DNA from 4 places in the Chryseobacterium sp. FR048 genome. Region 1 is predicted to be linked to each of the others. Evidence: riboswitches for the same ligand, from Rfam matches in the RefSeq annotation. Region 1 holds a riboswitch; each other region holds the start of a gene.
What was found. Region 1 has a riboswitch for cobalamin ahead of AC106K_RS10615 (TonB-dependent receptor plug domain-containing protein). Riboswitches for the same ligand answer to the same signal wherever they lie in the genome.

Region 1 (8,255 bases):
TGTTAACCTCAATGATTATGCTGTAAGCCTAGGAATTGCAACCAACGGAATAACGATGGGGCTTCCATTGGCTATTTCCCAGGATGGAAAGAAAATTGCAGGAATGGGGCTTGATTCTTCCGATAATTTGGTGGCTTTTTATCTGGATCTTACCAGCTATCTGTCAACTAAAGAAACGGTGAAAGATAAAAGTACGATGGAGATCTATCCTAATCCTGTGGCTGATATTCTATATTTTAAAGGAACAGGAAAAATTGAGAAAGCAGAAATTTATAATATGGTGGGACAGAAAGTGAAATCTATTGGTTCTGTAAAAGATAAGATAGAAGTATCATCATTAGCAAAAGGAAATTATATTCTGAACTATTCTGTAAAAGGAGGAGAACCACAGAGCTATAAATTCATTAAAAAGTAAATAAAATTAGCCGTCTGCACTTACAAATCAACTAGAGATGGTTATTGGTGGTTTGGTTTTATAATGTTGATTTGCAGTGTTTTGTAAATTTTATTCTTTTGAAATTCATGAATTATGAAAGCCAAGTTCTTTTAATTGGGTGAATATAATATTAATATTGTTTTAGATGATTTAACATACTAAATACAATAATATTATGAGAAATTTTTACAAAATTCCAATGAAAGTATTAATGGCTTGTTTTTTCCTTAATATTAGCATAGCAGAAGCTCAGCTTACAGTTATGGGACAGGATAACTATAGTATAGGGTCCGTTACGGATAATGGGGTAGTGAGTATGAATACCTTTGGTGGTACTGTATATCTATGGACCAACGGGGGAGGGCTTGTACAGATAGGCTCCCTATCCAATGGGTATCCGGCGGCAGGAAGAAGCATTATTTCTAATGATGGGACTAAAGTAGCTTCTTCAATTACCAATACAGCGACAGGCTTTAATGAAATATCAACGTATGATGTGGCTACTTCTACATGGATCAACAGAGGTGGGCTTGTACCTACCGGTTGGGACGGAAGTGTAAGTTCTACGTGGGGAATGTCTCCGGATGGAAATACAATTGTAGGGCTAGGGTGGCTTACAGCATCCAATGCGCATGCGGTGAAATGGAACGAAACCGATGGAGTGGTAGATCTTGGAAGTATTGTTGCTGGCAGAAGTTCCAGAGCCAATGCAATCAGTGCCAACGGATCGGTTATCGTAGGATGGCAGGACGAAACTACAGGAACCCGAAGCGGAGCAAAATGGGTGGACGGATCAGAAAGCTTCATTACAGATGCTAATGGAAATCATGTAGGGGAAGCTGGTGGTGTTTCTGCGGATGGAAGTACCATCATTGGAGGAGGAAACCCTAATCCTTATGTTTGGAATGCGACCACCGGGCTTATCTATATTACCCATCCCAATGCTTCATTCTTCTTTAAAGGAGGTGCTACAGGGATTTCAGCAGATGGAACTAAGGTTATTGGCTATTACAGAGCATTTGGAGCACCGCCAATGTCGGGAGAAGGCTTTATCTGGACATCAGAAACCGGACGTGTTAACCTCAATGATTATGCTGTAAGCCTAGGAATTGCAACCAACGGAATAACGATGGGGCTTCCATTGGCTATTTCCCAGGATGGAAAGAAAATTGCAGGAATGGGGCTTGATTCTTCCGATAATTTGGTGGCTTTTTATCTGGATCTTACCAGCTATCTGTCAACTAAAGAAACGACGAAAGATAAAAGTAGTGTTGGTATTTATCCAAACCCTGTGGCTGATCGATTATATTTTAAAGGAACAGGGAAGATTGAAAAGGCAGAAATTTATAATATGGTAGGGCAGAAGGTGAAATCATGGAATACCGTAGAAGGTCAGATTGATGTATCCTCTTTATCCAAAGGAGATTATATTCTTCAGTATTCTGTAAAAGGAGAAAAACAACAGACTTATAAATTCATTAAAAAGTAATTCATATCAATTATAAAAGTAGTGGGATGAACGGCTGTTTTCAATATTGAGAACAGCTGTTCTTTTTTTGTTTATTCTGTGAAAATATAGAGTTTCTGACAGGATAAGCCTGGTTTTTGGCAGATACATATAAAAAGCTATCTTTGCAAAAATTTTGGTTTCCAGTATTTTGGAATGAAAAGGGAACCGGGTGAAAGTCCCGGACTGTCCCCGCAACTGTAAATCGCAACAAAAATTTCTGTAAAAAACCACTGTGAAAAACGGGAAGGTGCAGAAAGCGAAAGTCAGGAGACCTGCCGGAATTATAATCTAAAAACATATTGCTTTCGGAGGAAAAGTAAAAGAGTATGGGTATAAAAAGATCTTTAGTACTGTTTTTTTCGTCTTACGGCTGTTTTCTTTTGGCTCAGGAGAAGACTATTGACACGATTTATGTTTTCGACAATCAGATGAACAGAGTGAAGCTCTTTCATCCTGTGAAAATCATTTCTGCAGAAGACACTCAAAAAAATTCAAGCAACCTTTCTGAACTTCTTAGATTTCAGTCACAGGTTTATATCAAAGAAAACGGACGTGGTGCCGTCTCTTCACCTTCTTTCAGGGGAACTACCGCACAGCAGACCGCCTTTGTATGGAACGGAATCAATATCAACTCTAATTTTTTAGGACAAGGCGATATTAATAATATTTCTGCATTTGGATATGACCAGATAGGAATAAAAGCAGGCGGCGGAAGTGTGATCTATGGAAGCGGTGCCATTGGGGGAAGTATTCACCTGAATAATACCCTTGATTTTAATAAAGGCTTTCATGGTTCTCTGTTTTCAGAAGCTGCATCTTTCAATACCTATAACAACTTTGTCAGAGGTTCTTACAGCAATGACCGGTTCAGTTTTAAAGTTTCGGGAAACCATTCGATCAGTAAAAATGATTATAAGGTTGAGGAGGATCACGGAAAGATCTATACCAATGACAATGGACAGTATTATAATACGAATATCAATGTCGCTGTAGCTTATAAAGTAGCTCCACATCATCAGATTTCCTGGATCTCTGAGCTTTTTAACAGCAAACAGCATTTTCCTGTTTATTTTGGAGATTTAGAGAATAAAACAAAATATGAGGCTCAGAATGCCCGAAGTCTGCTTTCGTGGGATTGGAATAAAGTACAGTTCAGCAATTCATTCAAAGCTGCTTATACGGAGGAGAATTTTCAATATTTTGGAACGATTGATGGCCCTGAAACAAGTGGCGGAGCGGGTAAGAACTATATTCTGAAAAACGATTTCAATTATTTTCTTAATCCAAAATGGAATATCAATATTATTGGTGAATTCCAAATCAATAAAGGAAAAGGAGATGGAACTTCAGGAATCGGGGATATTAGAAGAAATGCAGGATCTATTGCAGGGTTAGTCCGTTATTTCCCAACAAAGGATTTACGTTTTGAAGCCGGGATCAAGAAAGATTTTGTAGAAGAGATCAGTTCGCCGACTTTATTTTCTTTTTCAGGAAAATGGAACGCTGTACAATGGTATGGGCTGGAGCTGAATGCTTCAAGGAATTTCAGAGCTCCTTCATTTAATGATTTATATTGGGCTTTGGGAGGGAATAAGGATTTAAAACCCGAAACTTCTTATCAATTTGAGTTGAGAAATCTTTTTAAAATGGGAATTTTCAAACTTTCTGTAGCTCCTTATTATATGAAAATTCAGGATATGATCCGATGGCTCCGAACTCCTGCCGGATATTACGGTGCCTTCAATACCAATAGAGTAGAAGCATACGGATTGGAAGCCCAGCTGGAATTTGAAAAACAGATCGGAAAGCACACCCTGAAATCTAATCTGGGATATTCCTATACGAAATCAACAGATCTTGATATTCAAAAACAGCTGATGTATGTCCCTTTTCATAAATTTACCGGAAATGTAGAATATCAGTATGATTTCGTGAAATTATATGTACAGGGAATGTTCAATGGCAAGACGTATACAGATTCCAACGAAACCAAAACCAGTGCTTTAAATCCATATTGGGTACTTAATGCAGGGTTGAATGCAACGGTTCTTAAAAACTATACATTAGGTTTTAAAGTAAATAACATTCTGAATAAAACTTATTACACTATGCTTTCTTACCCATTACCTCAAAGAAATTATAGTGTTACTTTAAATATCAATTTTTAAAATAAATAAATTAATTACATATGAATATTAGAAAAATTTTATCTCTTGCAGCTGCTTCCATGTTACTTTTCAATGTTTCTTGTAGCACAGACAGCAGTTATGAAGAAACTATTGACGGAACCGTTAGATTTGATTCCGGAGTCCTTATTACCAACGAGGGAGGGTTTACAACAACAACCTCTGAAGTTTCTTACGTGAGTAATAATCTTGCGACAGTATTTAACAAGATCTATGGAGCAAGTAATAATAATGAGCCTTTAGGAAAAGTGCTTCAGAGTATGGGGTTCAATGGTGACCGCGCTTATTTGGTTTCCAATCTCCCTAATAAAATTGAAATTGTAAACCGTTTCACATTCAAAAAACAGGCTACTGTAACTGCCAATCTGGATGGTGCCAGATATATCGCCTTTTCAGGAAATCAATATTATGTAACCAACAGTAATTTTACTACACTTAAAAGAAAACTTAACGTGTATAATATTTCAGATAACTCTTTTGTAAAAAGTATCGACCTTACAAACGCTGCTGAAAAAGTAGTGGAAGCAAGTGGAAGTATCGTTGTACAGTCTGACGGTGTAGGCTACGATGCAAGCTGGAATCCGATCCCGACTGGTTATACGGTAACGGTTGTAAACCCAACTACCAATACAATCAGCAAAACAGTAAATCTTCCAACTGAAGGGATTATTAAAGATCTTATTTCGTATAAAGGAAATGCATATGTTCTGGTTTCAGGAGATACCAATTCATTTATCTATAAAATCAATACAACAAACGGAACTTATGAAACAACGACTTTAACAGCAATGCCTAAAGTTCAGAAACTGAGAGCCGATAATGACAAGTTCTATTTTATCACGAATGCCAATAAAATATATGCAATGACTATCGGATCTTCAACGGTTCCAACTAAAATTATTGCAACAGCTGTAGGTGACGTATATGGATTTGACGTAATTGACGGTAAAATTTTTGCAGCAGATGCCAGCTATACTACAGATGGTAAAGTAAATGTTTATGATGCCGTGAATGGTACTTTATTGAAAAACTTCATTGCAGGAATCGGAACGAACGGATTCTATAAAAACTAAATATAACGCTTAGGCGATATATCTTATAATTTTTTATTTTTTTTCATCATTTGTGTTTTTTTCCGGCCGGTTTCTTCGAAACCGGCCGGCTTTGTTTACCCCAGTAAGCATAAAGCATCAAAAAGCCCGGCGGGATGGAACATCCCGCCGGGCTTTTTGATGTATAATCAATGGAATTAAATAATGGTTAATCCCAGTTTCTCCGCTTCAGCAATTACAAATTGAGTGGCTTCCTCCTTTTCATTAGGAATCTCCCCTTCAAGAATAGCCTCTTTTACTTTTTCTTTCAGAATCCCGATTTCACGTCCCGGTTTAAGGTTGAACATTTCCATGATCTCTTCACCGGTAATAGGTGGCTGGAAGTTCCTTACATGATCTTTTTCCTCCACTTCTTTGATCTTTACCGCTACATATTCAAAGTTCTTTTTGAACTTCTCCTGTTTTTTAGAATTTTTAGTGGTAATATCAGCCTTACAAAGGGTAAAAAGATCTTCAAGATTTTCTCCTGCATCAAATAAGAGTCTTCTCAGTGCAGCATCCGAAGCATCATCCGTAATCAAGGCGATAGGGCGGGATGACAGTTTTACCATTTTCTGAACGTATTTCATATCACTTCCCAAAGGCAGTTTCAGTCGCTGGAAAAGAGTTTTTACCATTTTTGAACCTAAAAATTCATGTCCATGGAAAGTCCAGCCTGTACCCTCTACAAATTTCTTTGTAGGTGCTTTACCTATGTCGTGAAGCAAAGCAGACCAACGCAGCCAAAGGTTATCTGTATTCTCTGAAATATTGTCAACAACTTCAAGCGTATGGTAGAAATTATCTTTGTGGGTTTGTCCTTCAACTTCTTCCACACCTTTCAGCTCGATCAGTTCGGGAATGATCAGCTTTAAAAGACCGGTCTGTTCCATCAGCTTTAAGCCTACGGAAGGTTTTGCAGACATCATGATCTTATTAAACTCCACCATGATTCTTTCCATAGAAACAATTTTGATCCTTTCGGCTTCCTGTTTGATGGCGTGTAAAGAGTTGTCTTCAATGGTAAAGTTTAATGTAGAAGCAAAACGTACCGCTCTCATCATTCGCAACGGATCATCAGAATAGGTTTGAGCAGGTTCAAGAGGAGTTCGTAAAATCTCTTTTTCGAGATCATCAATTCCGTTGAAAGGATCAATAAGTTCCCCGAAGTTATCCTTATTTAAAGAAATAGCCATTGCATTAATGGTGAAATCCCTTCTCTTTTGATCATCTTCAAGACTTCCTCCTTCCACTTCCGGTTTTCTGCTGTTTTCCGTATAACTTTCCTTTCTTGCCCCTACAAATTCCAGTTCAAGATCTTTATACTTGATCATTGCTGTTCCATAAGTTTTGAAAACAGAAACTTTTAATTTAGGATCGATGTCCTGTGCAACGTTTTGAGCAAGCTCAATGCCACTTTGCTCCGTTACAAAGTCAATATCTGTAGAAGCTTTTCTTTTCATCAGAAGATCACGCACGTATCCGCCTACAATATAGACAGACTGATTGTTTCTCTCTGCAGCTTCAGAAATTATTTTAAAAAGTTTTAAATTCTTATTTTGATTAAGATTAATTTTCATCGTTGATAATAGTGTCAATTTCTACCAATGTTACCCATTAGTCATAATGAGCATACATTCTACTAATTTTCCCATCCTCATTAAAAAACATAACCTCTACGGCATGTTTATCCATAATAGACTTATAAAATAATGCTACCGAATCTACTCCTGCTGTAGAATGAATCAGATTAAAATGAAGGTCCGGAAATTTATCCAGTGCCTTTCGCCAGTATTCACGAACAGCTTCTTTGCCTTTCAGAGAACTTTCCTTTCCTCCTGTAGCCAGTGTTATCATAGGTGTTGTGATCTCTATATCTTCAGAATAATGGGATAGAATATTCTCTAAATCATGAGAGTTCCATGCATGTATCCATACTTGAGCAAATTCCTGATGATTCATAGCATATATTTTATGAGTTGAGTTTGCAAAGATAGAATTAAAAAAAAGAAATCCTGTCGATATAAACTGACAAGACTCTAAAAAAATAACCGGATCAATACGGGATTTTTATTCTCTAAGAACTTTTATCCTGTTATCATTCCATATTTTGATCACTGAAGATCCTGAATATTTCGAAACTTTTTCTCTGTCTTCCTCCACAGCATAATCTACAAGATTTACCATTTCCTCTGAAATATCAGAAAATTTCAACGGGCTTTTTTCTCCACTGAAATTAGCAGAAGTAGAAACCAAAGGTCTGTTCAGTTTTGAAATCAGCTTTTTACAAAAATCATTTTTTACAAGACGGATACCAATACTTCCGTCTTCCGCCAGAAGTTCTTTAGGTAAGCCTCTTGGATTTTCGTAAACAATAGTTACCGGCTTTTCGCTAAGATCAATGATTTCCCAGGCCATCTCAGGAACATCTACCAGATCCTGAAGTCTCTTCTCAGATTCTACAAGAATGATCATGGATTTGTTTTTCTCACGCTTCTTAATGTCAAAAATTTTATTGACCGCCTCTATATTAGTGGCATCACAACCAATTCCCCAGATCGTGTCAGTAGGATAAAGAATCGTTCCGCCGGATTTTAGTATTTCGATAATATGTTCCATAAATTGTATTGAATTCAAAACAGGTTATAAAGGTAGAAAATCTGCAAATTTTAGACAAAAAAATAGGGTATAAATACAATTGTGTTTATAGGTTTTGGCTAAAGCCAATGGAAGGTGTATTTAATGAGAAAACGGGCTAAATCCCGTTCCTATTGATGAATAATGTGTGTTTAAAGAACCTGAGTATGCTTCTCCGTTACCTCTGAAATATTATGGATTTCCAATAATTTTTCAGGAATCAATTTCTATTAATTAAGGAGTGTTATAAGGAGACAGTATGATCAAATTCAATAGAAATAGGATTTAGTCCATTTACCAAAATATAAAATGCGTTTCGGCTTTAGCTAAAATTTACTAAAGATTATAAACCATGAAAAAATGAACTAAAATAGCCTCTCTTGTTACTTATTTCA
Region 2 (8,255 bases), on a different contig from region 1:
TTTCCCAAAGCTGATCAAGCCGGTCAGATTTTTCAATCCGGTCAGCGCCCGTATCTCCTAAATAAAGCAGATAATGATCATCTCTTCGGACAAGGGCTGCACTACTTTTATAAGGATTCACATGGCTCAGCTCATAGCCGGTGATGAAAAACGGAGTTTGTGGTGCCGGAATTTCTGTTCCTGCCTGAAGTTCATTATAATGGTATTTCCCCAGCATAGGCTTTTGGCCCTGATCCGCAAAATTGATCCATGTATCCGTAATAAAGTAGTGGTTTTGCAGAATCTGAAGTACAGGAGCAATCCCGAAAATATTCTTTTTAGAGTCAGCAGGAGAGTTGATGATAAGCCCTGATAAATGATCCAGGTGGCCGTGGGAAATAAAGTAACCTTTGATCTGATCCTGCAGAACAGTTTCCTCAGGTCCGTTAAGACTTTTCAATTGAACTGCTTTTCGTATTCCTGCATTTACCGTACCCGCATCAAGGCAGATAAAAGCATTGTCTTTTGGAGCTCCTACTAAATAAGCAGATAAATTATCTTCTTTTTCTCCACCGTAAATCCCTAATGGAATAAGGTCAAAATTTTGTGCCTGACAGGTAATTTGCAACAAGAAGGCAAATAGGGAAAGTGCTGTTCTTTTCATTTTTAAAACTAAAAAACCTATCCTTTTTCAGATAGGGTAGCACAAATTTACGCTATTTTTTTTGCGATAGTATATTATGTTTTTGTCATTATACCCATTAATGAATCTTTATTGAGAATTCCGATTCTTATATTTTATTGATAATCCGGAATTTTTTTCCCCAGAATGATGTTTCTTTTTATAGTCAGAAGTTGAGCTTCAATGAAGGGTTTTACAATTCCGGAACCCCCTCTGCCGGGTTGTTTCTTTCTCATGGCAGATGTCAGCGACGGGTCATCTTCGAAAAGATATTCATCCAGATAATATTCATTTTTACCGGACTCTTTTATGGTAATATGAATATGTTCCGGTTCACTGCCATCAGGATAAACTGCGGGTCTGAACGTATAAAAAGTATATTTTCCGTCTTTTCCGGTTTTGATCCAGCCCCGGATCAGCCCATGTCGTTTTGCCCAGCCGGTTTCATTGCCTTTGGTTTCGTAAATGCCTTGTCTGTTGGTGTGGTAAATATAGATAATAACATTTTCTGCCGGGGTTTTCCCGTCTTTTTTAAAAACGGTACCTGTGATTTTTAATTTAGGCTCGTTCTGTCGGAATTTTGGAAGCGTATCGATGGGATTCAGGATCTTGTTTTTATATTCAAAAAGAGCTTCACAGCCTTCGCAGGGACCTCCGATAGGCTTTTTAGTCTGTCCCTGGCAGGAGGTTAAAACGAATACCATCAGAAAGATCCATAAAGAATTGTTTTTGTTTTTAAAGTCCATAGCTTTTAGCGTTTTAAGGTGAATGTGCCGGTAAAATTATGGACAGAAAACAGCATAGGAAAATGAAATGTTTTATCCTGAGGAGTTGATAGCCTGACCCGATGCCCCTGTGGTAAAACGTCTTTTGAATTCAGCAGCGTAGGTTCTGCTCAGTCTCACTGTGCTTCCTTCTGCCATCTGCAAATCATAGTCACCATTCAGGCGGGATTTGAAGGAGCGGACTTGGGAAAGGTTGACCAAAGCAGATTTATGTACCCGAATAAAAACAGTATGGCCGAGCTGTTCATGTATGGATTTCAGCGTTTCCGAATGCAGGTATTTCCTATGCTCAAGATGAATGGCAACATAAGGCGTAGCAGAAGTGATCTGAATGATGTTTTCAATATTGATAATCACGTTATCCCTGCCGTTATTGATAACCAGCGTATCGGAAGTGCATGTTTTTTCTGTTGGGGTAACCTCCTGTTTTCGGTTTGAAAGATATTGATAACCTAAGACAAACCCTGTATAGACCAGAACCATTGTATAAAAATCATGGGTCATGATATAGGAAAAGAATTTAAACAGATCATATCTTCCCTGATAGAAAAGAAGACTCACAATTGAAGCAATACAGGGAAGTATAGTAAGGTGTATGATGATTGGGAATACAATGAATATTGCCGTTTTGGTAAAATGCTGAAGACCTGTATTTCTTATCTTTTGGTACAAAACCATCAGGATCGGAATATAGAGAAACCATATGCTCTTAAATAATAATGATTCGCTGAAGCTGAAAGTATATCCGCTTCTTTTTGATTCCCAGAAATCCTGAAAAATATGTAAACCTACAATCATAATAATAATCCCGGAAAGCATGATAAACAAGGCTTTCATATTCAATGGAAAGCGGAAAGGCATGTTCTTATTTGAAATTGAGTATATCATTTTCGTAGAGTTTTGGAGGTTTTCATCCTCTATCAAATATACTGAAAAAATGAGTGTTCATTGCTATGGTACTGAAAATGAGTAGATCTCTGTAACTATAGCTTCATTGCTTTTAGAGAGGTATAGGTAAATAAGAATTTAATGCCGTTTATATTCTCTTTTTTGTATTTTTAAAACTCATAAAACAGATGAATGATCTGAAGCTTCAGGACGATATAATCTGGAAAAACAATAACCAAACCTTTAAATAATGGAGAAAAAATTAAACGAGCTTACTGACCAGGAATTACTGGATAAAAATAAAAAGATCCAATCCGGCAAAATAATGAATGCCGTGCTCTTAGGATGTTTAATTGGAGTTGCGATTTACAGTACCATAAAAAATGGAGTAGGAATTTTTACGCTGCTTCCACTTGTATTCGTTGCTTTTACCATCAATGCATGGAAAAAAGATAATCAGGCTTTGAAAGATGAACTGAAATCCAGAAACTTAATATAAAAGCATATAGAAATAATTGAGTCCAATGATTCTGTCAATGGACTCAATTATAGCTTGTTATTTATGAACAGGTGGAGATCACTTGTCCTGTCATCTTCACGACAGCCTACGATCAGTTTTGGATGAATGCTTTTGAAACCAATGGAATTGAATATCTTTTAAAACCTTTTTCTCAGGACCGCTTCAAAAAGGTCTGGGATAAATTCATGTTGCTGAGAGATCAGGCATTAGGAAAAACCGATGTTTTGAGCCAGCTTCAACAGATGCTGAGTCAGTCTAATCCGGAAAAAAAATATAAAAGCCGCTTTACAGTGAGTACCCATCAGGGAATCTACTTTGTCAACACTGAAGATATTCTTTTTTTTGAGGCGGAAGAAGGAATTGTCTTTGCTATTGATACGGCAGGTAAAAAGCATCCGCTGAATGAGTCTACTTTAAAGTAGATTGAAAATCAACTTGACCCAATCTCTTTTTTTAGAATCAACCGGGGACAGCTTGTCCAGAAAAAGCACGTTGAGAAAATAGAACGCTATAATAAAAATACACTGGCCCTTCAGATAAAAGGCTTTCAAGGCCACCTGATCACAAGTCAGAGCAATACTGCCTCTTTCCGGAAATGGATCGAAGAATGATGTGGTAAAAAAATGAATGAGATTATTTATATGGTCAGGCCATGATTGTTTTTCACTTCAGCCATTACAAATGTGCTATGTGTACTCCCGATAGAATCTACCGAGCCCAGTTTGTTAAATACAAAATCCTGATAATGTTTCATATCCCGAACCTGAACTTTCAGAAGGAAATCAAAATCTCCGGAGATATTGTAGCATTCGGCAACTTCTTCAATTTCCAGAATTTCATTCACAAAATCATAGCCCACAGATCGGTCGTGAATCTTTAATTTGATCTGACAGAAAACTGTAAATCCACGGTTGAGTTTTTCAGCATCCAATACAGCTGCATACCTTTTTACGTAGCCTTCCTGCTCAAGTCTTTTTACCCTTTCAAAAACAGGGGAAGGAGAGAGGTTGACTTCTTTGGCAAGCTCTTTAACGGTCAGTTTAGCATTTTTTTGAAGCAGTCTCAGTAACTGTACATCTTTATTATCAAGTTCTTCCACAGAATATTATTCTTTAAGAGTATAAAAACGATCAAATTTACAGAATTATATTCTGTTTCAAATTTATTTTTAAGTTTAATTTGCTTAATTTTATCATGTTTGTTATTTGTTTATTCTGTATAATTAATTTTACACAAAATTAAAATCTTTTGAAAGTATCGATTGATATAGACAAAAGATACAGTTCTTTATACTTCATCAAACAGGAAAGGTTTTACTTAAGGTAGATTAATAGGGAATCGTGTGAGAATCACGAGCTGTCGCGCAACTGTAAGTAACACACAAAGGTTTCTATCCACGCATATCCACTGCCAGAAGCGGGAAGGATGATAGAAGCCGTTACAAGTCAGGAGACCTGCCTTTACTGAATTGACAATGCTTTCGCGGTCTGAAGCCTGGGTCATACAGATGATATAATGGATATGCATTTTCTTTTAAGAGAATTTGTATTGCCGGGTATGTCGCTGTGAGCCTGTGAATTTCTGTAAAAGCATTACGAAGCATTTCAAAGAGCTTTACCATTAAGTTTAACTAAAAAATTGTAAAAAATGCAAACTCACATTCTGGGCTATCCGCGTATTGGTAGCAAAAGAGAACTTAAAAAAGCCTGCGAGCAGTATTGGTCAGGTAAAATTGTTTTGGAAGAGCTTCTTACCGTGGGAAGGAATATCTGTAACCAAAACTGGAACATTCAGAAAGAAGCCGGTATAGACCTTATTCCGTGTAACGATTTTTCCTATTATGATCAGGTTTTGGATATGAGCTTAATTGTAGGTGCTATCCCGAAACGTTACCATGAAATAGCACTTAAAAAAAACAGCACCGAACTGGATCTTTATTTTGCTATGGCCAGAGGTTACCAGAAAGATGGGCTGGATATTACGGCCATGGAAATGACCAAATGGTTCGATACCAATTATCATTATATCGTTCCTGAGTTTTATAAAAATCAACAGTTTAAACTAAGCTCAGATAAAATTTTTAATGAATTTGCAGGAGCAAAACAGGCCGGAATCAATGCAAAGCCGGTCATCATCGGGCCTGTTTCTTATCTTCTTTTAGGGAAAGAAAAAGAGGACGGTTTTGATAAACTGGAACTGGCTGGAAATCTTCTTCCTGTTTATATTGAAATTTTAACAAGGCTTCAGGAGCAGGGCGCCGAATGGATTCAGTTTGATGAACCGTTTCTAGCATTGGATATATCGGAGAAAACAAAAGAAACCTATCAGTCTATCTATTCCGAAATCAGAAAAAAATTCCCGAAGCTAAAACTGATTGTTGCCACTTATTTTGATGGCTTAAAGGATAATCTATCCCTTGCAGTCTCAATTCCGGTGAATGTACTGCATATAGATCTTGTCAGAAATCCTGAGCAGCTGGAAGAAGTTTTGAATGTAATTCCTGAACATTTAAGCCTGTCACTGGGCCTTGTTGATGGACGGAATATCTGGAAAAACGATTATGAAAAATCACTGAATTTCATTACAAAAGCAATCGAAAAAGTAGGCCATGAAAGAATATTTATAGCGCCGTCCTGCTCACTCCTTCATGCTCCGTGCGATCTTGATTTTGAAACAGAACTTAATCCGGAAATCAAAAACTGGCTGGCATTTGCCAGGCAGAAAGTAAAAGAAGTTGTTGCTCTTAAAGAACTTGCTGAAGGAACCGGAAATAAAGATATTCTTACTGATTTTGAAGAAAATAAGAAAGCGGTTGCCCATAGAAAGACATCGTCTCTCATTCATAATAATCAGGTAAAACAGAGAGCCGGGGCGATTACTGAAAAAGAGGCTCAAAGGAATAATGTTTTTAAAATCCGTAAAGAAGAGCAGCAGAAAATATTAAAGCTTCCTTTATTTCCTACCACTACCATTGGTTCATTTCCGCAAACGGCAGAAGTAAGAAGCTGGAGGGCACAATTCAAAAAAGGAAATCTGACTTCGGAACAATATGATACCTTACTGAAAGAAGAGACCCAAAGAACGATCCGCTGGCAGGAAGACATCGGAATTGATGTACTGGTGCACGGAGAATTTGAAAGGAATGACATGGTGGAATATTTCGGGGAACAGCTGGAAGGCTTTGTATTCACCAAAAACGGCTGGGTACAGAGCTATGGAAGCCGCTGCGTGAAACCTCCTGTCATATTTGGTGATGTTTCCAGACCAACACCTATGACGGTTTACTGGTCTCAATATGCACAATCGCAGACTGATAAATGGGTGAAAGGAATGCTGACAGGTCCAGTGACGATCCTGCAGTGGTCTTTCGTCCGTGATGATCAGCCCCGTTCAGAAACCTGTAAACAAATTGCTTTGGCGATCCGCGATGAAGTAGTGGATCTGGAAAAAGCAGGCATCAGAATTATCCAGATCGATGAACCGGCCATCAGAGAAGGGCTTCCTTTAAGAAAAGACGGCTGGCAGACTTATCTGAAATGGGCGGTAGAAGCTTTCAGAATTTCAGCAAGTGGAGTGGAAGACGCTACGCAGATCCATACTCATATGTGCTATTCCGAATTCAATGATATTATCGAAAATATAGCAGATATGGATGCTGACGTCATCACCATTGAATGTTCCCGCTCCCAGATGGAACTTCTGAACGCTTTTGCCGATTTCAAATACCCGAATGAAATAGGTCCCGGGGTTTATGACATTCATTCGCCAAGAGTTCCGTCCAAAGAAGAGATGGTGGAGCTGCTGAAAAAAGCTCAGGATGTAATCCCGGCCAATCAGCTTTGGGTAAACCCCGACTGCGGATTGAAAACCAGACATTGGGAAGAAACCGAAAAAGCTCTGATCGCAATGGTAGCTGCTGCTAAAGAGGCTTCTGTAGAGTATGCAGTTTAAAATATTTCAATAAACATTTTATGTTGGGAGGCAATTCTTTGGGGTTGCCTCTTTTTATTGTATAAAAATAGAAGAAGTTAAAACGTTTTATGGTGTTAAAGCGAAGCGAATTATGAAGGTATATAAGCTTTAAAAAAGAATCTCAGGTCTCAACTTGGAATATAAAGAACAAATTTATAATGCGACAGGTTCTGTCGCAATACAGAAGTAGCTTTGCATAGATCATGAGAATTGAGGTATTAATATTGAATATCTATAAATAGGTATTGATTGTTTGTATTAAATACAATTAATTTTGCTTTTAAGCGTTAAAAGATAAATTTGCAAAAAAAACTATTAACTTTAAAAAAAACACAGTAATGAAAAAACAAGTCTCAGCGCATGTACTTTATGCGCAGTTCTGGGCATATCTGCCCTTACCTGATCTCCAAAAGACAATAACAAGAACAGCTGTAAGGCTAAACTAATTAAGAAATAAGAAACTAATAATCATGAAAAAAACATTATCGAATCTATTCCTCGTTTGGATGTTTTGCAATTCTCTATGGGCATTTTCACAGGCAGGTTTTATTCCCCCAAGTCCACAGTCTTTCTCTTTTGTGAAAGCAACCAATGTGACATCTGAAAATGAACATACCGGAAGTGCTAATGTCAATATTCCTTTATTTACCTATAAAGCCAATAAATTAAGTACCGATGTCAGTATTTTATATAGTGGTGCAGGTGTAAAAGTAGATGATCTGCCCAACGATGTAGGAATGACCTGGGTGGTCAATGCCGGCGGTGTTATTACAAGAACTGTCAATGGATTGACCGATGAGCTGGCGGCTATGCGGATGAATAAAAGTGGGGCCGAGTTAATTCAGAAAACAGCTTCAGACTGTGACGCTGATGAAGAAATCCGGACGGCTTGTTATTCCCCATTTCAAATGGATACGGAGCGTGATATTTTTGAATTCAGGTTTGCTGATGTATCGGGATCATTCTATCTGGACCAGAACTTTATCCCCGTATTTCTAAAAAATAATGATGACGTAAAAATAAAGAATATTCTTCCGCTTAATGATACCAATAACCGGAATTTTAACGGATTTGAGGTCACAACTAAAGAAGGTGTGAAATATATTTTTGGAGGGAATATAAATTATTGGGAAACCACGGCTTCTAAGGCAATGCCTTCCAATCCACCTGGAGATTATGCGGTGACGTCATTTTTCCTGAAAGAGATTGAATCTCAGACGGGAGAGAAAATTTATTTTTCCTACGAAGATACCGATTTGGTAATCAATGCGATCAGTGAAATTCATACAAGATATTTGTATTACTGTTGTTTAAGTTCAAGTGCAGGTCCAGGTGCTATGCCGAATCTTGATCCTGAGCTGAGAATTTCTGTACAGACTCATTATACGAGAAACAAGAAAAGACTTAAGACGATCAGCAACAGTGAAAA
Region 3 (8,255 bases), on a different contig from region 1:
CAACTTCTGTAGAAACTTCGCCCAGCCAGCCAGCTTCCTGATTGACTCCCGTATATATTTTCATAAAATCTACCCCCGGCAGTTTTACATATTTTCCGTTTCTGTCTACCGCCCAGGAAATATCAATATTGGAAGCCTCATCATTATTGGGGGCATTATCCGCATACCCGAAGTCATATGATTTTCCTACCCAATAGGATCCGTCTCCACTCTGATCATAAAAGTTATTGGCCAGTCTGGTTCCGGAAAAACCGTAAGAAGCATCTGTAAACCACAAAGGATAATAGCTTTGTGCATGAAAGGTATTTCTGGTTTTAAAGCCCTGGTTTCCGAGATTGTCTTTCCATTTGATATATTCTACATCTGTCTGCCAGAACTCGCTTCCAGCCACAGGAGTTTTATTTTCATCTGGCTTAAAGTACGTGATGCTGTAATCTTTTACTGTTGTATTTTTGAAATATTCACTGCCGGCAATTTCGTACCACTCGTCATTATCAGGTTTTCCGTTTTTGTTTCTGTCATAGGCCACCATAATAATTCCCGGCTCACAGGAACCTGAACGCTGATCACTGGCGCTGTTTCCAAAGAATGCATTTCCCAGAACTTTAAAGTCTCTTCCTTTCAGATTCGGAATGGTGTGATCAAAGCCAAAAACAACATATCCGCCATATCCGCCCAGGCTGATCATCGTAGAATTGCCTCCCACCAGCGATTCGTTGGCTTTCTGAAGCATATTTGCGGCTGTATTTCCAGGTAAATATTCCGGAATTTCATTCATGAACTGTCCTACGGCAGGACGGAACTCCAACACTTTGGCAATATATTTAGTGTAAGGTGTTTTTTCTTTGGTAACGATAATTTTAGAGTGATAAACCTGTTCGTTTCCTTTATTGCTGATTTTTAAAGTCAACGGATAGGCATCTGCTTTAGGACTGATAAATTCAAGTTCTGAATTTTGAGAGATAATGGAGTCGTTAATGCTCCATGTTACTGCCCCCTGAGCATTGGTAGGAATCGTCAGGACTCTGAAACGTTCAACGGAATAAGAATCATCCAGACCATTAAATGTAAATTCATCTTCATCATTATGTTTACAGGCTATCACACCGGTAAGAAGACATGATAAAAATCCGATTTTTAAATAAGTAAAGGTATTTCTGTTCATTTCTTAAAGTGTTTGGTTATTTGTATAGAAAGGCAAAGTGAGCAGGGATATTTCCGCCTTCTGTCTTCCATTTAAAATGTCCGTTTTTGTCAAAACAATACACAAATCCCATCGCTACATAATTCCTGGCATCTGTAATGTAGATGTCTTCTGTAATAGGGTTCACAGCGATTCCGTATGGGGTTTTAATGGCCGCTTCGTATTGGGGATCAAAAATTCGGTTGGCAATGATTTCTTCTGTTTTTACATCTATGATCCCGAATGTCTTTTTATAGCTGTGGGTATTGTAATTGAATTCGTTTCCATAGAAATAGAGTTTATCATTCACAATGGTCATTTCACTCACTCCGATATGGAAATCTTTTTTCACGGCTCCGGTTACAGGATCCAGAAGGTACAGGCTGGAAGGAGTGTCATAATAATCTCCTCTTGAACTTACATACAGATCTCCATAATTATCTTTCTTAATATGGTGAAGATTGATGGCCACATCCAGCTTTCTGATCTCTGTAAAACTGTTCAGATCTATTACAGAAACGGTATTGTCGTAATTGGGGGCACGATACCCTCCGGAATTGGCAACGAATAATCTGTTTCCTACAATTTCCATTTCCTCGGGCTGATAACCTACGGTAACCTCACGTTGAATGGAAAGAGAAACCGTATCAATTTCCACTACTTTTCCTTTAGGTGCTTTCGGGTTAATATCTACCGGTCCGGCATAACTGCTTGCATACCCTTTTCCCTCTTTGAAGGTTAAATATCTGCAGTTCTGCAACGGAATAGAAGTAATACGTTTCGCGGTCTTTGCATCAAGAACCTCAATTTTATTGGAAACATTTACAACAATATACAGTTTGCTGCCATAGATTTTAATATCATTTCCTACATCACCCAGCTCTTTCACTACATTCGGGTTGATCTCGGCATAGATATTCCGGTAATAGGTTCCTTTGGTATAATCAAAAAAATCCAGGGTACATTTATTACTTCCCATATTCCCTTCATTCAGCATATAAAAGCCTTTTATTGCTGTATTTTCTGAGGGAAGCCCTTCTACCACTTCCTGACGGACAATAATATCATCCGTACGGCACGAAGCAAGAAAAGCTAATACAAAAAATAAAAGATAAAAGTTTAGTTTTCTCATAAGGTGAAGTTTAGAATAAGTTTAAAGTTTCTTCCCGGCATCGGATAGTTGATCACCACATCATAATACTGGTTGAAAATATTATTCATTTCAAGGCTTACTTTAAATTGATGACTAGCCCAGTTAAATTTTTTCTGAACAGCCAGATCATGGGTATACCAGGGTTGTACATAATTGTACTGAATATTGTCCTGGTTCACATCATACCGCTTTCCTACGTACATCGCGCTGTAATTGAAACTCCAGTCCTTATAATCTGCCATCAGGCTAAATGATCCGCTATGCCATGGTGTGTAAGGAATCTGATTCTTATAGAAGGTATCTTCCGGATCACTCACATCTCTTGCGCTTTGGTAGGTATAAGAAATCAATGGCCTTAGTCTTACCTGTCCCAGCTGTACATCAGTCCGGATATTCACATCCGCGCCTATGATCTCAACCAATCCAAGATTCATCATCAGCCATCGGAACATGCTTCCGTTAGGTGCTGCTATGATTTTATCCTGTACTTTGTTGTAATAACCATCTACTTTTATATAAAAGTTTTTAAAGAAACGGTTGTCATAATTTTTCTGATAGGTAAATCCTACATCATACTGATTGGTAAATTCCGGCTTCAGATAGGTATTTCCGATATTGGTGTAATACAGATCATTAAAGGTAGGCAGACGGAAAATTCTTTTATAAAAGGCTCTGAGGGTAAGTTCCGGAATAGTTTCAGGCTGATAGCTCATAAAAACTGCCGGGGTCCATTCTCTGCTGTCTCCAGGTCTTTTGTTTTTTCTTACTTCTTCAAAAGTGAATGTTCCCAAAAGACTTCCCAGAATTTTGAACCTGTTCCACTGATAGGTTGTTGCCAATGCCACTAGTGTTGTATAACGGGTAGGATAAGAGAAATTATCCAGATTAGCATTAAGATTATTATACTGAAAGTCTCCACTTAAGCTGACATCCCAATTGGGCGTGATAGAATAGATGTTGGAGGAAGAAAGATATACTTCTCTTTGAATGTAGGTATTATCCGTGTGCATCACTGACTGCGAACGAACCGTATCCATAAAGCGGGTATAATCGTAGGCAAATTTTGCTTTCAACTGTGTCTCAAATCTGGGGAACAGCTTCTTTTTCAAATTGGCCTGTACGAAATAATTTTCGTCTGAAAGTCTTGCTCCCCGGCCTCCAAAACGACCATTAACAATAGGAGCAGGCATTCCCCGGTCTGAAATATAGCCATACCCTCTTATCGTCCAGCTTCCGTCATTTAAAGTCCCGTTTACAGATGTTTCGAAACGTTTTGCCCTGATGTCTGAGTCCTGTCTTTTTGCTATGGTATCATAAGCCTGCTGGCCATCCGGATATTTTTTGGCATAGCGAAATCTATAAATCCCGTCACTTTGCAGAAATTCTGCACTGGCACTTGCCGAGATCCTGTCTGAGATTTTCTGCTCCAGCCGGAATGACGGATTGAAAAGGTCAATAGAAGCACTTTTTGCTCTTATCACAAGATTGGTCTTCTTTGTTCCTTTAAATACGGGAATTCTGGGCTGCAGATAAATAGATCCCGAGGAACCGAAATCCTTTGCAGGCTGAAAAATCTCGCTTTTCTGCCCGTTATATAAAGATATTTCTTCCAGATCATCCAGAGAATATCTTCCAAGATCTACCAGGCCGTTCTGAGCATTTCCTAATTGAATACCATCATAGAAAACCCCTACATGCTGGCTTCCCAGACTTCGGATATTAATGGTTTTTAAACCTCCTATCCCGCCATAATCTTTGATCTGAACTCCGGAAAAGTATCGTATGGCATCTGCAACGGAATAACTGTTCAGTCTTTCAAGCTGATCGCCCTGGATAACTTGCGCCGGAATAATTTCTTTAAAATTCTTTTTGTAAAGGCTGATCACCTTAATGGTTTCTTCCTTCAGGCTGTCTTTTTTCCTGGTTTGAGAAAACAGGAGTTGAGATGTTAACACCAACACAGTGAAAACAATTTTATAAAGTCGAGATGTAATCAGTTTTGCCACCATTAGCTCATTCATGGATAATGATGACGCTAATGGATATAAGAAAGCAACGACAAAGCACAGCTGTCACTGCACAGAATCATTGTTGTCCTAAGCTTTATTCCACGAAAGCGTCAAACGTTTAATTTTCTGGCAGGTCTTCTGACTTACTCCATTTTTGAAATCCTTCCCATTAAAAAAACAGTGGATATTTTCTTCAAAAACTTTGGTGCGGAGCTTACAGCAGCGGGTCTGTTCCGGATTTTCACCGGATTCCCTTTTAAGAGCTTTTTACGGCTCACCAAATTTCGGCAAAGATAGACAATTATTAATATATATTCATCAATAACGAAATGATTCACAATATTATAAATATAATGATTGTAAAAACCGCTTTTCAGTAAAGAAATGATTAAAATGGGACATCAAGATCCCGGTCCTGATATTTAGACTAAAAAAGAGGTTATCTCAATAATGAAACAACCTCTTTTATTGGCCACTAATGCACGAATTATTTTATTCGTTTGATCTAAAACAAAACACAAACTACACCTTAAAGGATTCTTTTGTCATCATAAAAATGTATCATTTTATTCGTGAATTAGTGGCAAAAAACATCTTCATTGGCTATATTCCAATATTTACAAAAATGCTGAACCTTGATCTGGCCTCAATGTCTCCTCCTGCCAGATGGGTATAAACAGGAAGCATGAGCTCACTTCCCAAACTGAACTTTTTATACGAAGCTTCAAATCCCACCTTTCCGTACAACGCACTTCCGGCAGTATTCGGCAGCCCTTCACCAAATTGTTTGTTTTGAGCATAGACTTCTCCCTGAAGCCCGGTTTTAGCAGAAAAAATAGTTTTTTCATTTCCTGCGATCTGATAAAAACCTGTGGCCGCATAGTTCCATTGGTTTCCGAAACGATAATGTTTTTTGTTTTCGGATTTAATGGTGTAATCGGTATTGATCAATACTGCCACTTTATTTTTCTGAAACTTATAGTTCAAAGCCGCCTGATAATCCCAACTTCCGGTTCCCAGCTGAAAACTTGGGTTGACACCGGATATTCCTTTTTCATCAAATTTACCAAGAGGAACTTTCACTCCCAAGCCTCCGCTAAGCTGGTGGGAATTATCTTTGGAGTTCATCAATCTGTAAATTCCCATCAGGTTCAGATCTCCGATTCCATTAATGCCGATGTCACCCTGCATAGTCTTTTTTTCATGAAAATGGAAAGGAAGGCTTGCATACACACTCAATTTTTCCGTCACCGGAATTTTTCCCCAAAGCTGTAAGGTATTGAAATACTGATCCTGGGTAAGATCTTTCACAAATAAATTCTCCTTTGCTTTATAATGCTGTGCAAAGTATTTGATCCCTATAAACTGTGGATTCAGTAAAGACTCAAAACCGGAGGAACCGTTTCCCGCAGCGCAGCCACAGGCATCACAATCATCATAAAAATCGATCCTGCTGAAGTTGTTCTGAGCAACATAAGCACTGTCTCTAACTGTCTTTGCCTGGCTTAAACTAAATAAAACCAGACTTATTAACCATATAATCTTCTTCATGTTTTTTAAAATTATTCTGCAAATTTTGGATTGGATATAAAACTTTTATCAGACAATGTTTTCAGGAAAGCAATAATCAACTGTTTATCCTGGCTGTTCATGGCAATTCCCGTATGTCCGTTTTGTTTCAGCTGTGGGTCCAGATTGGGATTATCTTCCACCTGGTCCGAATAGAAATTGAGTACCGCTTCCAGGGTATAAAACCTTCCGTCATGCATATAAGGTGCGGTATATTCGATATTTCTTAAACTTGGCACCCGGAATTTCATCCAATCTACCTGGTTCAGGGTTACGCGATACCTTCCTGCATCTTTAAATTCGGTATTATAATACATTCCCGTATTTCTGAAACTCTCATCAGTAAAGAGTTCGCCACTATGACAGGATGCACATTTCTGGTTAAACAATACCATTCCCTGAGATTCTGCCGAAGTAAGCTGCTCCTTCCCCTGTCTGAATCTGTCATATTTCGAATCTGCCGAGATCAGTGAAGCCATAAACTGAGATAATGCTTTTAAAATTCTCTCTCCTGTCATGTTTTCATCCCCATACGCAGCCATAAAAAGCTTTTTATACTTCTGATCATTCTTAATCTTTGAAATCGCCTCGGGAATAGAGCTGTCCATTTCATTCACATCTGTAATGGGGCTTATCGGCTGTTCATTCAGATTATGGATCACTCCATCCCACATATATTTTTTCAAAAAGGCCATATTCTGGATAGGCGGGGCATTCCTAATTCCGATCCTGTCATCTACCCCATGGCTTACGGTGTGACCATGATGGGTAAAGGCATTTTCCTGAATGTGGCAAAAACCGCATGAAATCGTATTATTTCTCGAAAGCCTGCCTTCATAGAATAATTTCCTTCCCAGCTCTACCCCGTTTTTGGTCACGGGATTTAAGGTCTGATCAAAAGACATATCAGGAAAGTAAGAGGGAAACTGTAATTGGTAAGCTTCATCTTTCTCTAAAGGCTGTATCACCTCATCGGAACAGGAAACACAGCTTAATAAAAATGCCAGTAGAACGAATATCGTTTTCAGTGAAAAATTAATCATTGTGAACGTGATCTACTTTAAACATTTTTGTAAGATTATTGGTCACATTCACCAGATGTTCACTGGACCCCATCATCATATCATTAGTGGCAGTAAGCGTAAGAGCTTTCTCTCCGCTCAGAAACTGGTTCAGATCTGCCAGAATATGAATAGAAGGACGGATCTGCCCGGTAACTCTAGCTGTGGTTGGCAGATTCAACGTAATTTCACGGTATAGATCCGGTGTATTGTTGGCTGTTGTATTGCCCATATTTCCGGTATGATTCATAAATTCTTTAGAAGGGCTATCAGCACCATATTTACCTTCCAGCTTTACAAAGACATAGCCAGCCGCCCATGACCACGACATTCCTTTCTGCTTGGCTTTAGTCCAGAATTCCGCCTGACCGTCCTGTCCCAGCAGATAAGCTTTCTGGCTGATTCCTAATCCGAATTTTATTTTTTTATAATTATTTTTCGGAATGCCATCGAGATTCAGATATACCACACCGGCTACTGCATCCGCCTGATCTACGATAAAAGCTCCTTTATCAGGGTTATTTTCATTGTATTTAAATTCATTTCCGTTTTCATCGATCAGAGCGATATTACTGATTACATATTTTAATGCAGAGAAATTATGTTTCTGTCCCTGTGAAGAAGTCTGTACAGTCTGGTTCAAAACGATATTTCCTAAATTGTTGAATCCATTTTCAAATTTGATCTGCAGGTTTCCGGGAGTGGTATCCTGGGCATTTTCATCATCCCTGCTGCTATCACAGGATGAAAAAGTGAATAAAGTAAAGGCAATAAAGAATAGTGATAAAAATTTATAAATTTTCATTGTTGATTTTTTAAGTTGGATAAATACAATAGATAGTTTTTGAATGCCTGAAGCATCCAAATTCAACCACAAAAGGCACAAAAGATGTTTAACACTTAAATTTTTAAGTGACAATACTGCACATATTAAGTGCATTCAGGTAAGATTAATCCTTTCCTGCTTTTATGGCTGAATCGTTAAATAGTGATATGTATTGCTTAAAAAACCGGCGGTTTGAAAATAGGATTCAGAAACAGAAAAGAATAGGCTGTTTCGTAGACAAAATTAAAATTGAAAAATGGAATTTTTTCAGTGGCAGAGATTTCTGCAATTTCAGGAAGAATATAAATATCAAGAATCTTCTGTCCTGAATTTTTTACTTTTTGCAAAGGCGAAGATTCTGAATCATTGGTCTTGGCCAATTCTTTACTCAGGTAACATTTTCCGTTACAGTGAATCTCCGGTCTGCTTTTATTAATACAGAGTGTATTGACGA
Region 4 (8,255 bases), 140 kb from region 1:
ATAAAAGGAATATACCTCCCAGTACCCAGCCGATGTTTCTTAGTTTTGTTTTTGGAGAAAAGATTTTGATACTTAGTAAGCTGAAGATGATAGCAGGGATCAAACTTCCGAGAATCATCATCGCAACTAAAACTTTATCAAGACCATTTTCGCCCATATAGAATTCAATCTTATTCGCACCAGGGAAATCTGCACCTGTTCCGAAAAGTCCGAAGATTACAAAGATTCCGATGATACTTCCTATGGCAAGCAGGACAAAAAATCCGCCCATCAGGTATTTCAGAACATTCCAGATTCCGCTTCCTGCATTGTTGATGTATGGCTTGTTTTCGGTGTATATCTCTCCGACCCTCTGAGTAGATTCGTTGGCAAACTGTACCAATTTGTTAGACTCATTCTTAAGATTGTCGAAGTTCATAGGCTTTCCCTTCATTTTCAGGAAATCTGCTGCTGTTTCAGCTTTTGGAAGTACAATCCAAAGGATGATGTATAAAAGCACAATCAGTGAAGATGATATGGCCTGAGTAACGGTTCCTAAAAGGAAGACTCCCAGCCAGATGGCTCTCATAGCAGTAATATCTAATCCTACATACTGAGCTAAACCTGCACATACTCCTGCGATTTTCTGTTTTTCAGGATCACGGAACAGCTGCTTGTTGTCTGCAGTGCTTCCGCTGTAATTATTGTTTCTGTTGGTTGTTTTTTCTGAAAAATAAGCCTCTTCCTGCTCTTCGATTTTCTCAGGTGTTCCGATCTGTGCGATTACTTTTTCTACATCTGTATCGTTGATCACTTCACGTTTTCCCAGAGAATCTCTGAAGATCTCCACCATTCTTATTTCTATGTCATGCATTACCTCTTCTGCTTCAGAAGCATCCAGTGAGCTTCTAAGGGCGTTCAGGTAATCGCTGAGCTTTATATATGCGTGTTCTTCTATGGTAAAAGAAAAACCTGCGAGTCCTATTGAGAGTGTCTTGTTCATAGCTTTGTTTTTTAATGTTGTTGGGTGATTTGGTTGACTGAGGCTGTCAGATCATTCCACGTATTGAGAAGTTCATCCAGGAAAAGTTTTCCTTTCTCTGTGATCTGATAATATTTTCTGGGTGGCCCTCCAGTAGATTCTTCCCATCTGTAAGAGAGAAACTCTCCGTTTTTAAGTCTTGTAAGAAGAGGGTAGAGGGTCCCTTCCACTACATCCAGTTTTCCTTTTTTCAGTTCGTCAATAAGATCAGAAACATACATTTCTCGATTATTGATGAGACTTAGAATACAGAATTCCAGAATTCCTTTTCGCATTTGCGCTTTGGTATTTTCAGTATTCATCTTTGATAAGTTTTGTTAATTAGTTATATTTTTAGAAAAATGCCCCTAGCTAGTTGAGCCTATTCTAATTTTACATTACAAAGATATGTAAATAAAATGGTATTATGCAATACAAAGTAGTGAAATTTTTAAAATAAAAAATACAATTAATTGAAAATCAATAATATAAATTTTATTGATGATTTGATAGAAATAAATTAAGACCTGATTTTTTTGAATTTTGCTTTCATTTTTATTAAAAAGGAGGAAAATATTCGTGATAATTTGTGAAACTATTGGTGGCATTTGTGTTTATAAAGTCGTTTTATAGTTTTTCACAGATGCCGGATCTGTATGAAATTAGCCCCGATAGCAGCGGTTACCCCACAGCAGGGCAGGAATAGGCTCAGGCGCGAGGAGTATGAGCGGATAGCGGGAAACAGCTCCTGATCATCATTTCTATTACAATCATCTATTGAAAACTGGAGAATCATAAATTCTGAAATATGGATTTTGAGATCGCTGTTATGATTCGTATTTTTGTTATGAATTAAAAAAACACCTCAATCCATTTACTAGCTATGAAAATTTTAAACGCATATAAGAATCTTTCGGCCCTTGTTTTCCTGGGACCTTTATGTTTTGGGCAATACCAGTTTGAAGTTAAGAATGCATCAAAAAACTATAATGTAGTCATTCAATCGGAAGACTGTTCTGATAACAGTTGTATGGGAAAAGGCACCGTAGACCTGTTTGATAATAATAATACCAAGGTACAGACCTTTGTTTCGGATGATCTGGTTATAAATTTGCAGTCAGGCCAAAAGCTAACCCGTGGAAAAAGAATTGAGCTGACTAAAGATCAACGCCCCGTCATCATTGATGATTTTAATTTTGACGGTACCGAAGATATTGCCATAAGAAACGGAAATATGGGAAATTATCACAGTGCTTCTTATGATGTATATGTATTCAACAGTACCAGAATGAGTTTTGTAAAAAGCAAGGAGCTTACAGAGCTGGCATCGGATGGGTTTGATTTTTTTGAGGTAGATTCCAAGCGAAAACGTCTGATTATGTCCGGGAAATCCGGCTGTTGTGACCTCTTTACTACGGAATATGAAGTCATCCCGAATAAAGGGCTGGAAAAAGTTCTTGAAAAAGAAGTAGATATGACCCAGGAAGACCGCGTGAAAGTGATCACCAAAGAAAAGATAAAGAATAAATGGGTAACCAAAACGAAGGTTTACACCTCAGAACAATATAATAAAGAAAAGTAAAATGAAGATACAGAAAGAGATCGATTTTATTCTGGCAGTAGATGCCCTGAAGAATGTACAAAGAAGAAATTATAATGCAGATGATTCCAGAAGGGAAAACACAGCCGAGCATTCATGGCAGATTATTATTCTGGCTCAGATCCTTTTTCCTTATGCGAAAAACCGTGCAGATATTGATCTGTTGAGAGTGATCAGAATGCTTTCTATCCACGATCTTGTAGAAATTGAAGCCGGAGATACCTTCCTTTTTGACGAAAAAGCCATGATAGGAAAGTTTGAAAGAGAAAAAGCTTCAGCACAAAAGATCTTCGGAATCCTGGATGAGCCACTGCGTACAGAATTCTTTAATCTTTGGCTTGAGTTTGAAGATGAAAAAACACCGGATGCTATTTTTGCCTGTGCCATCGACCGGATAATGCCATTTATCTTAAATTCCCATACTTCTGGAAAAAGCTGGACAGAAGCTGGTGTGACGGAGAAGCAAATCAGAAATATGCTTGAAAATGCCATTACCAGAGCATCAGATGAAATGGGAGAAGCTTTCGAACTATTGCTGAACAGAAGCCTGGAAACGGAAAAAGTTTTAAAATAAATGCTTGTAAGCAATTGGAAATATAAGAATCGGGCGGCCTTTGGCCGCCCGATTCTTTATGTAAACATTTGTTTAGAAGGATGTTTAATCAGAAAAATACTTTTCCGGATCGGTGGAGTATTTTTTTTGGTATAATAAAGAGAAAACCTGTAACTATTGATTGACTTCTGTGTCTAATTAAGATAAAAATGGATTTTGATCTTAATTCAATAAAGAAATATTATCTGTTTAAAAGAAATGATAAAGAAGTGTTTCAGGATATTCCGGATGAAACCGCTGAAGATCTGAATCTGGATCTTTTATTTTTTAAATTGGACCGGACAAAATCTAAAATAGGAAAGCAATATTTTTATTCAAAATTCAGGCTTATTACAGAAAGTAGGGACTCTTTTTCAGATCATTATACAGTGTATTTTGAGAGGAATAATACGTCACTGGCAGAGAAGGAATTGGAAAAGCTTAACAAGATCCGAGATTATGAGATTATTGAACTGATAGAAAATGATGTTTTCATTAATCGGAAGTATCTGAACTATGCGAAACTGTCCCTTATCTTGCTTTTCGTGATCCTTATCTGTGGTGTTTTTGTGAAACAGTTTCTGATGTTGACGATTCCATTGTTTTTTGTGAATGCCTATTATCATTATGCGAATAAAAACTATGTGGAATATTATAATACGATAATTTCCAGGTTGTATACTTCCATTTCTGTAGCTAGTAATATCAGCAGAACTCCGGAATTGGCAGAAGAATATAAAGCGATTAACCTGAAAAAACTAGTACGGACAATCAGGTCCAGCAATATTGCTGAACAACTGGCGAAAAACGAATTTTTGGTTGTTTTTTGGTTTTTATTGGAAATTTTAAGAATCACATTCAACCTGGAGATTTTTGGCTTCAGCAGAAAGGTAACCATTTTGAATGCTTCTAAAAATAACCTTCTGAAGGTCTATGAGTATATTGGAAAAATTGATACAGCGATCAATCTCTGTAAAATTCGAAATGAATATCCGGTATGTAGTCCTGTTTTTAAAGATCAGAAAGCAATACAGGTGGAAAAAATTTATCATCCGCTTATTGATGATTGTGTAAGGAATGATCTTAGCATTTCTAATGTTGGAATTGTGCTCACAGGCTCAAATATGTCCGGAAAGACTTCATTTATGCGGTCTTTAGCAGTAAATGCTATCGCTGCACAGGCTTTTGGTTTTTGCTTTGCCAATAGGTATGAAGCTCCTTTTATGCGGATTCTGACTTCTATTTCGATACAGGATGATATTAATGAAAACAAAAGCTATTATCTGGAGGAAGTATTGCGGATAAAGGGTTTCTTTGAAGAAACAGGATATAATCTGATCTTAATTGATGAAATTTTTAAAGGTACAGGAACCAAAGAAAGGATTGCTATAAGCAAAGCTGTTCTGAAAGCCATAAACTCTGATCGAAATCTGGTTTGCATCACAACACATGATCTGGAGATTGCCTATTTCCTGAAAGAAAATAATTACGATTTGTATTATTTTTCAGAAGAGATCCATAAAGATAAGCTTCAATTCACTTATACATTGAATAAAGGAGTCAATCAAAAACCCAATGCCATAAGAATTCTGGAAATGTATGAATATCCTCAGCAAATAATAGAAGAGGCCTATAAACTTCTGGAATAGTTATGGCATGGAAATCAAATTTATAAAATCTGGATTGGTTTTTTGAATTCGTCAATAGCCACAAAAGTGAAATCTCCTACGATCGCTTTTTCTCTTTCATAAGAATACATCTGCTCCGTATAGATCTCAACGCTTACTTTCATACTGGTTTTTCCTACATAGGATACTTTTCCGATCAGTTCTACAATCGTTCCGGCTGGAATAGGCTTTTTAAAATCGATCTTATCACTGCTTACCGTTACTACTCTTTTTCTTGCAAATCGGGTCGCTGCAATGAAGGCTACTTCATCCATCAGCTGCATGGCCGTACCTCCGAAAAGGGTATCATAATGATTGGTTGTGTTGGGGAAAACCGCTTTAAAAATTCTGGTTTCGGCAGCTTCAATTCTTTCTTCTGTAGTCATATTTCATTATTAATTAAAGCGAAATGAAATCGTATCAAAACAACAGAATAATGACAGGAACCTTAGAAATTCCTGAAACAATCCATCAGATCAATAAAACTTCAGATCGCGAAAGTTTTTTGTTTAAGAAAAAGGCAGGTCTCCTGACTTGTAACATCTTTTATCTCCTTCCCATGCCTCGCACAGTGGATCTCTTGATAAAGATTTCAGTTACTTACAGTTGCGCGACAGTCCGTGATTTTCACACGGTTCCCTTTTAATCTGCGGTTAGGCAGAACCAGTTTCTGTGATGAATAAGCGTTAAAACTTTTCGGGGGCAAAAATAATGAATTTATTCCGGATTATGGTAAATAATCTGGCTGATCACTCTTCCTTTCTTGATGGTCCACAGGGTAGTATATCTGTTTTCCCCGCTACCATTGATCATATAAAGGAAAATATTATCATTGTCAAGAGCGGTTACTCCTACGTTCTCAAAATCCATCGTAGGCTGAAACATATTTTTGATGGCTTCTCTTACAAAAACAGAACCTCTTCCCGGTTGCTGTACCCTGATCGATTTGATTTCGGTCATTCCTTCAGGAAGATCATTTCCGATTCCCCAGGGTTTTACCTTATCAATGGTAAGCAGTTTGCCTTCCGCATCTTTTTCTTTCTTGCGGTAGCCGGCATTGGAAGGGTAGACATCGATCACCACCTTGCTTCTCTGAGCAGTAGGAACTTTCGGATCAGAATTGTCTGTGAAAATAAGTGATCTTCCGTTTTTAGACTTGGACGGAGTGTAGGCTGGAAGTTGGTCTATATAAGCGATACGTTCTTTATTCACCATTCCCTCCTTATCAAGAGTTTCATAGCGTACAAACGGTTTATCTTCGTCCTGCTTTTCAGGATATTTGATCCAGATCCATTCCGTTTCTCCCGGAGCGGGCTTTACATAAACAAAAACATCCCCTTTACGCATACGGATCTTATCTACAATTTTTCTGTAGTTATCTTTATGTACACGTACGTTGGCATAGCCTTCTTCAGCTTTTACGACTCCGAAGGGCACTTTATTCTGTCCTTTTACAAAAGCTAAAGAGAAAATACTGAATGCTGACAGGTACAATGCTTTGTTTATGAAAGTCATCTTGAAATTTTTTTAATCCCCAAATATATAAATTAAATGCTTTTCTGAAGATAATTATGCTGTTGCAGTTCCTTTAAATATTGTATTTGTTTCAGATGTTCATTTTTAAGCAGCAGTATTTTGTCTGAAATCTTCAGAATATTCCGGGAATGACGATCAGAAATGATAAAAGATAAAAACAAAAAAAGAGTGTTTGAAACACCCTTTTTATTGATTACGTTAAGATTCAGTAGTCTGTTTGGAATGACCATAGATGGCTTCCGGATCATTTTTAAGGAAATAGGAATATACTCCATAGAATAAAAGGAGGATTAGGAATAATACCCCACAGAGATAAAATGCTGTTCCAAAGCCATAACTGATAGTTACTTTATCTCCGAATCCCATTCCGATTTTATTGCTTCCATGACCTTCCATTTTTGCCTGGAACGTCAGATAAAATATTAAAAGGGAAGCAAGTCCTATCAGCGAAACAACAATGTGGTAGAGGTATTTTTTTCTGACACTTTTTATCAATTGAACGATAATTCCGACAATGGCAGCCAGAAAGGCAATAATGATAAACGGATTAGGTGAAATATTTTCACTGCTGTTTTTATCTTTGGAATCACTGTCCATTGGTGAATATTCACGATCTGTATTCTGTGAGGGATCATCAGGAATTCCCTTGAGTGCATCCCCAAAAGGAGAGCTTTTTTTAAGATTTTCTTTCATGCGTTCACTCATTGCTTTTTGAGAAACTCCGGTGACAAGATCGGTCCCTTTGATAGACATTAAGGTCGTATCACCACATTTTATCAGAAAGAACGGAAAGAAAAAACACAGGATAATGACCGTATAACTTGGTATTGGAATAAGGTCTGATAATACTTTTAATGGTTTCATAGAATATTGTTTTGATTAAAAGTAGAAAAATATCAGATGATAAACAAAAAAGAGAGCACTTCTCAGTACTCTCTCTTTACTATTTGCATATGATTAATTTCAAATTCTCCAATTAGTTCATTGTCAAATTAATTAAATTCTCTCAAGCTCATCCGCATCAATCGTGGTTTTGAATGTTCCGTAATTCACAATCACCTTGTTTCTGGAAATTTTTTCGATCGTTCCTACACTGGTGCTTCCTGTAATGCGGACACGCTGGCCTACTTTCATCCAGATGGCGCGGTCGGTTTTACGTTGTTCTTCCAGTTTTTCATTGGTTTCGGCGATTTTTTCAATCACTTCTTCCTTTTTAAGCTGTTGAGTGATTTTTCTCTTAACCACCTGAAGACGCTTGGTTTCGTCTTTGTCACTTCCTAGTTTTCTGAACTTTTCCTGTTCCAGAAGTTTTACGAAATCCTTTACAACATCTTTTCTGGATTTTCCTTTCGTATAACTATCGATGAAAGCCTCAATCTTATTTCCGAACTGAAGCTTACGGTGTTCCTCTTCATACAGTTTCTGGAAATTAAACAGTTTCTGCTGAAGCTGATCATTAAGTTTCTGAAGGTTATCACGTTTGTCTTCCACAGACTCTTTCCTTTCAGCAAGATCAGATTTCAGTTTTTCAACTTCAAACTTTTCCTGTTGCAGTTTTACAATCGTCTTATCCAGATTCACAATATCATGTTCTACCTTTTTCTTGGCAGAATGAATGATAAACCTCGGGATTTTATTCTTCTCAGCCACTTCAAAAGTAAATGAACTTCCTGCCTGGCCTACTTCCAGCTTATACATAGGCTCCAGCGTTTCTTCATTGAAAAGCATCGCTGCATTCTGAGCATTGGGAAGCTGTTCTATGACCAGTTTAATATTGGTATAGTGCGTGGTGATAATGGCAAAACTCTTTTTATCATAGAAAAATTCCATAAAACTTTCAGCCAAAGCACCTCCCAGTTC

Region 2: it holds a riboswitch for cobalamin, as region 1 does, so the genes downstream of both, metE (5-methyltetrahydropteroyltriglutamate--homocysteine S-methyltransferase) here and AC106K_RS10615 (TonB-dependent receptor plug domain-containing protein) in region 1, are expected to answer to the same signal.
Region 3: it holds a riboswitch for cobalamin, as region 1 does, so the genes downstream of both, AC106K_RS15480 (TonB-dependent receptor plug domain-containing protein) here and AC106K_RS10615 (TonB-dependent receptor plug domain-containing protein) in region 1, are expected to answer to the same signal.
Region 4: it holds a riboswitch for cobalamin, as region 1 does, so the genes downstream of both, AC106K_RS09915 (acyl-CoA thioesterase) here and AC106K_RS10615 (TonB-dependent receptor plug domain-containing protein) in region 1, are expected to answer to the same signal.

What each region holds. Positions count from the first base shown of each region.
Region 1 covers NZ_JBXDSE010000003.1:275,274-283,528, reverse strand. Annotated here, with positions in the region: gene AC106K_RS10625 (T9SS type A sorting domain-containing protein) at 1-415, shown strand, start outside; gene AC106K_RS10620 (T9SS type A sorting domain-containing protein) at 612-1,925, shown strand; cobalamin riboswitch at 2,064-2,240, shown strand; gene AC106K_RS10615 (TonB-dependent receptor plug domain-containing protein) at 2,273-4,114, shown strand; gene AC106K_RS10610 (DUF5074 domain-containing protein) at 4,135-5,205, shown strand; gene AC106K_RS10605 (CCA tRNA nucleotidyltransferase) at 5,382-6,803, opposite strand; gene AC106K_RS10600 (nuclear transport factor 2 family protein) at 6,841-7,185, opposite strand; gene AC106K_RS10595 (L-threonylcarbamoyladenylate synthase) at 7,294-7,842, opposite strand; gene AC106K_RS10590 (hypothetical protein) at 8,204-8,255, opposite strand, start outside.
Region 2 covers NZ_JBXDSE010000009.1:11,569-19,823, reverse strand. Annotated here, with positions in the region: gene AC106K_RS22315 (MBL fold metallo-hydrolase) at 1-643, opposite strand, end outside; gene AC106K_RS22310 (dioxygenase family protein) at 778-1,407, opposite strand; gene AC106K_RS22305 (LytTR family DNA-binding domain-containing protein) at 1,480-2,334, opposite strand; gene AC106K_RS22300 (hypothetical protein) at 2,585-2,833, shown strand; gene AC106K_RS22295 (LytR/AlgR family response regulator transcription factor) at 2,905-3,276, shown strand; gene AC106K_RS22290 (LytTR family transcriptional regulator DNA-binding domain-containing protein) at 3,277-3,465, shown strand; gene AC106K_RS22285 (Lrp/AsnC family transcriptional regulator) at 3,492-3,953, opposite strand; cobalamin riboswitch at 4,146-4,330, shown strand; gene metE (5-methyltetrahydropteroyltriglutamate--homocysteine S-methyltransferase) at 4,502-6,805, shown strand; gene AC106K_RS22275 (hypothetical protein) at 7,297-8,255, shown strand, end outside.
Region 3 covers NZ_JBXDSE010000005.1:145,609-153,863, forward strand. Annotated here, with positions in the region: gene AC106K_RS15470 (cell surface protein) at 1-1,165, opposite strand, end outside; gene AC106K_RS15475 (YncE family protein) at 1,182-2,315, opposite strand; gene AC106K_RS15480 (TonB-dependent receptor plug domain-containing protein) at 2,312-4,297, opposite strand; cobalamin riboswitch at 4,457-4,642, opposite strand; gene AC106K_RS15485 (transporter) at 4,949-5,896, opposite strand; gene AC106K_RS15490 (cytochrome-c peroxidase) at 5,908-6,957, opposite strand; gene AC106K_RS15495 (MbnP family protein) at 6,950-7,780, opposite strand; gene AC106K_RS15500 (hypothetical protein) at 7,978-8,255, opposite strand, start outside.
Region 4 covers NZ_JBXDSE010000003.1:131,009-139,263, reverse strand. Annotated here, with positions in the region: gene AC106K_RS09940 (PspC domain-containing protein) at 1-982, opposite strand, end outside; gene AC106K_RS09935 (PadR family transcriptional regulator) at 994-1,323, opposite strand; gene AC106K_RS09930 (XAC2610-related protein) at 1,884-2,582, shown strand; gene AC106K_RS09925 (HD domain-containing protein) at 2,584-3,174, shown strand; gene AC106K_RS09920 (MutS-related protein) at 3,363-4,841, shown strand; gene AC106K_RS09915 (acyl-CoA thioesterase) at 4,862-5,245, opposite strand; cobalamin riboswitch at 5,362-5,542, opposite strand; gene AC106K_RS09910 (hypothetical protein) at 5,577-6,374, opposite strand; gene AC106K_RS09905 (hypothetical protein) at 6,594-7,259, opposite strand; gene AC106K_RS09900 (endonuclease MutS2) at 7,392-8,255, opposite strand, start outside.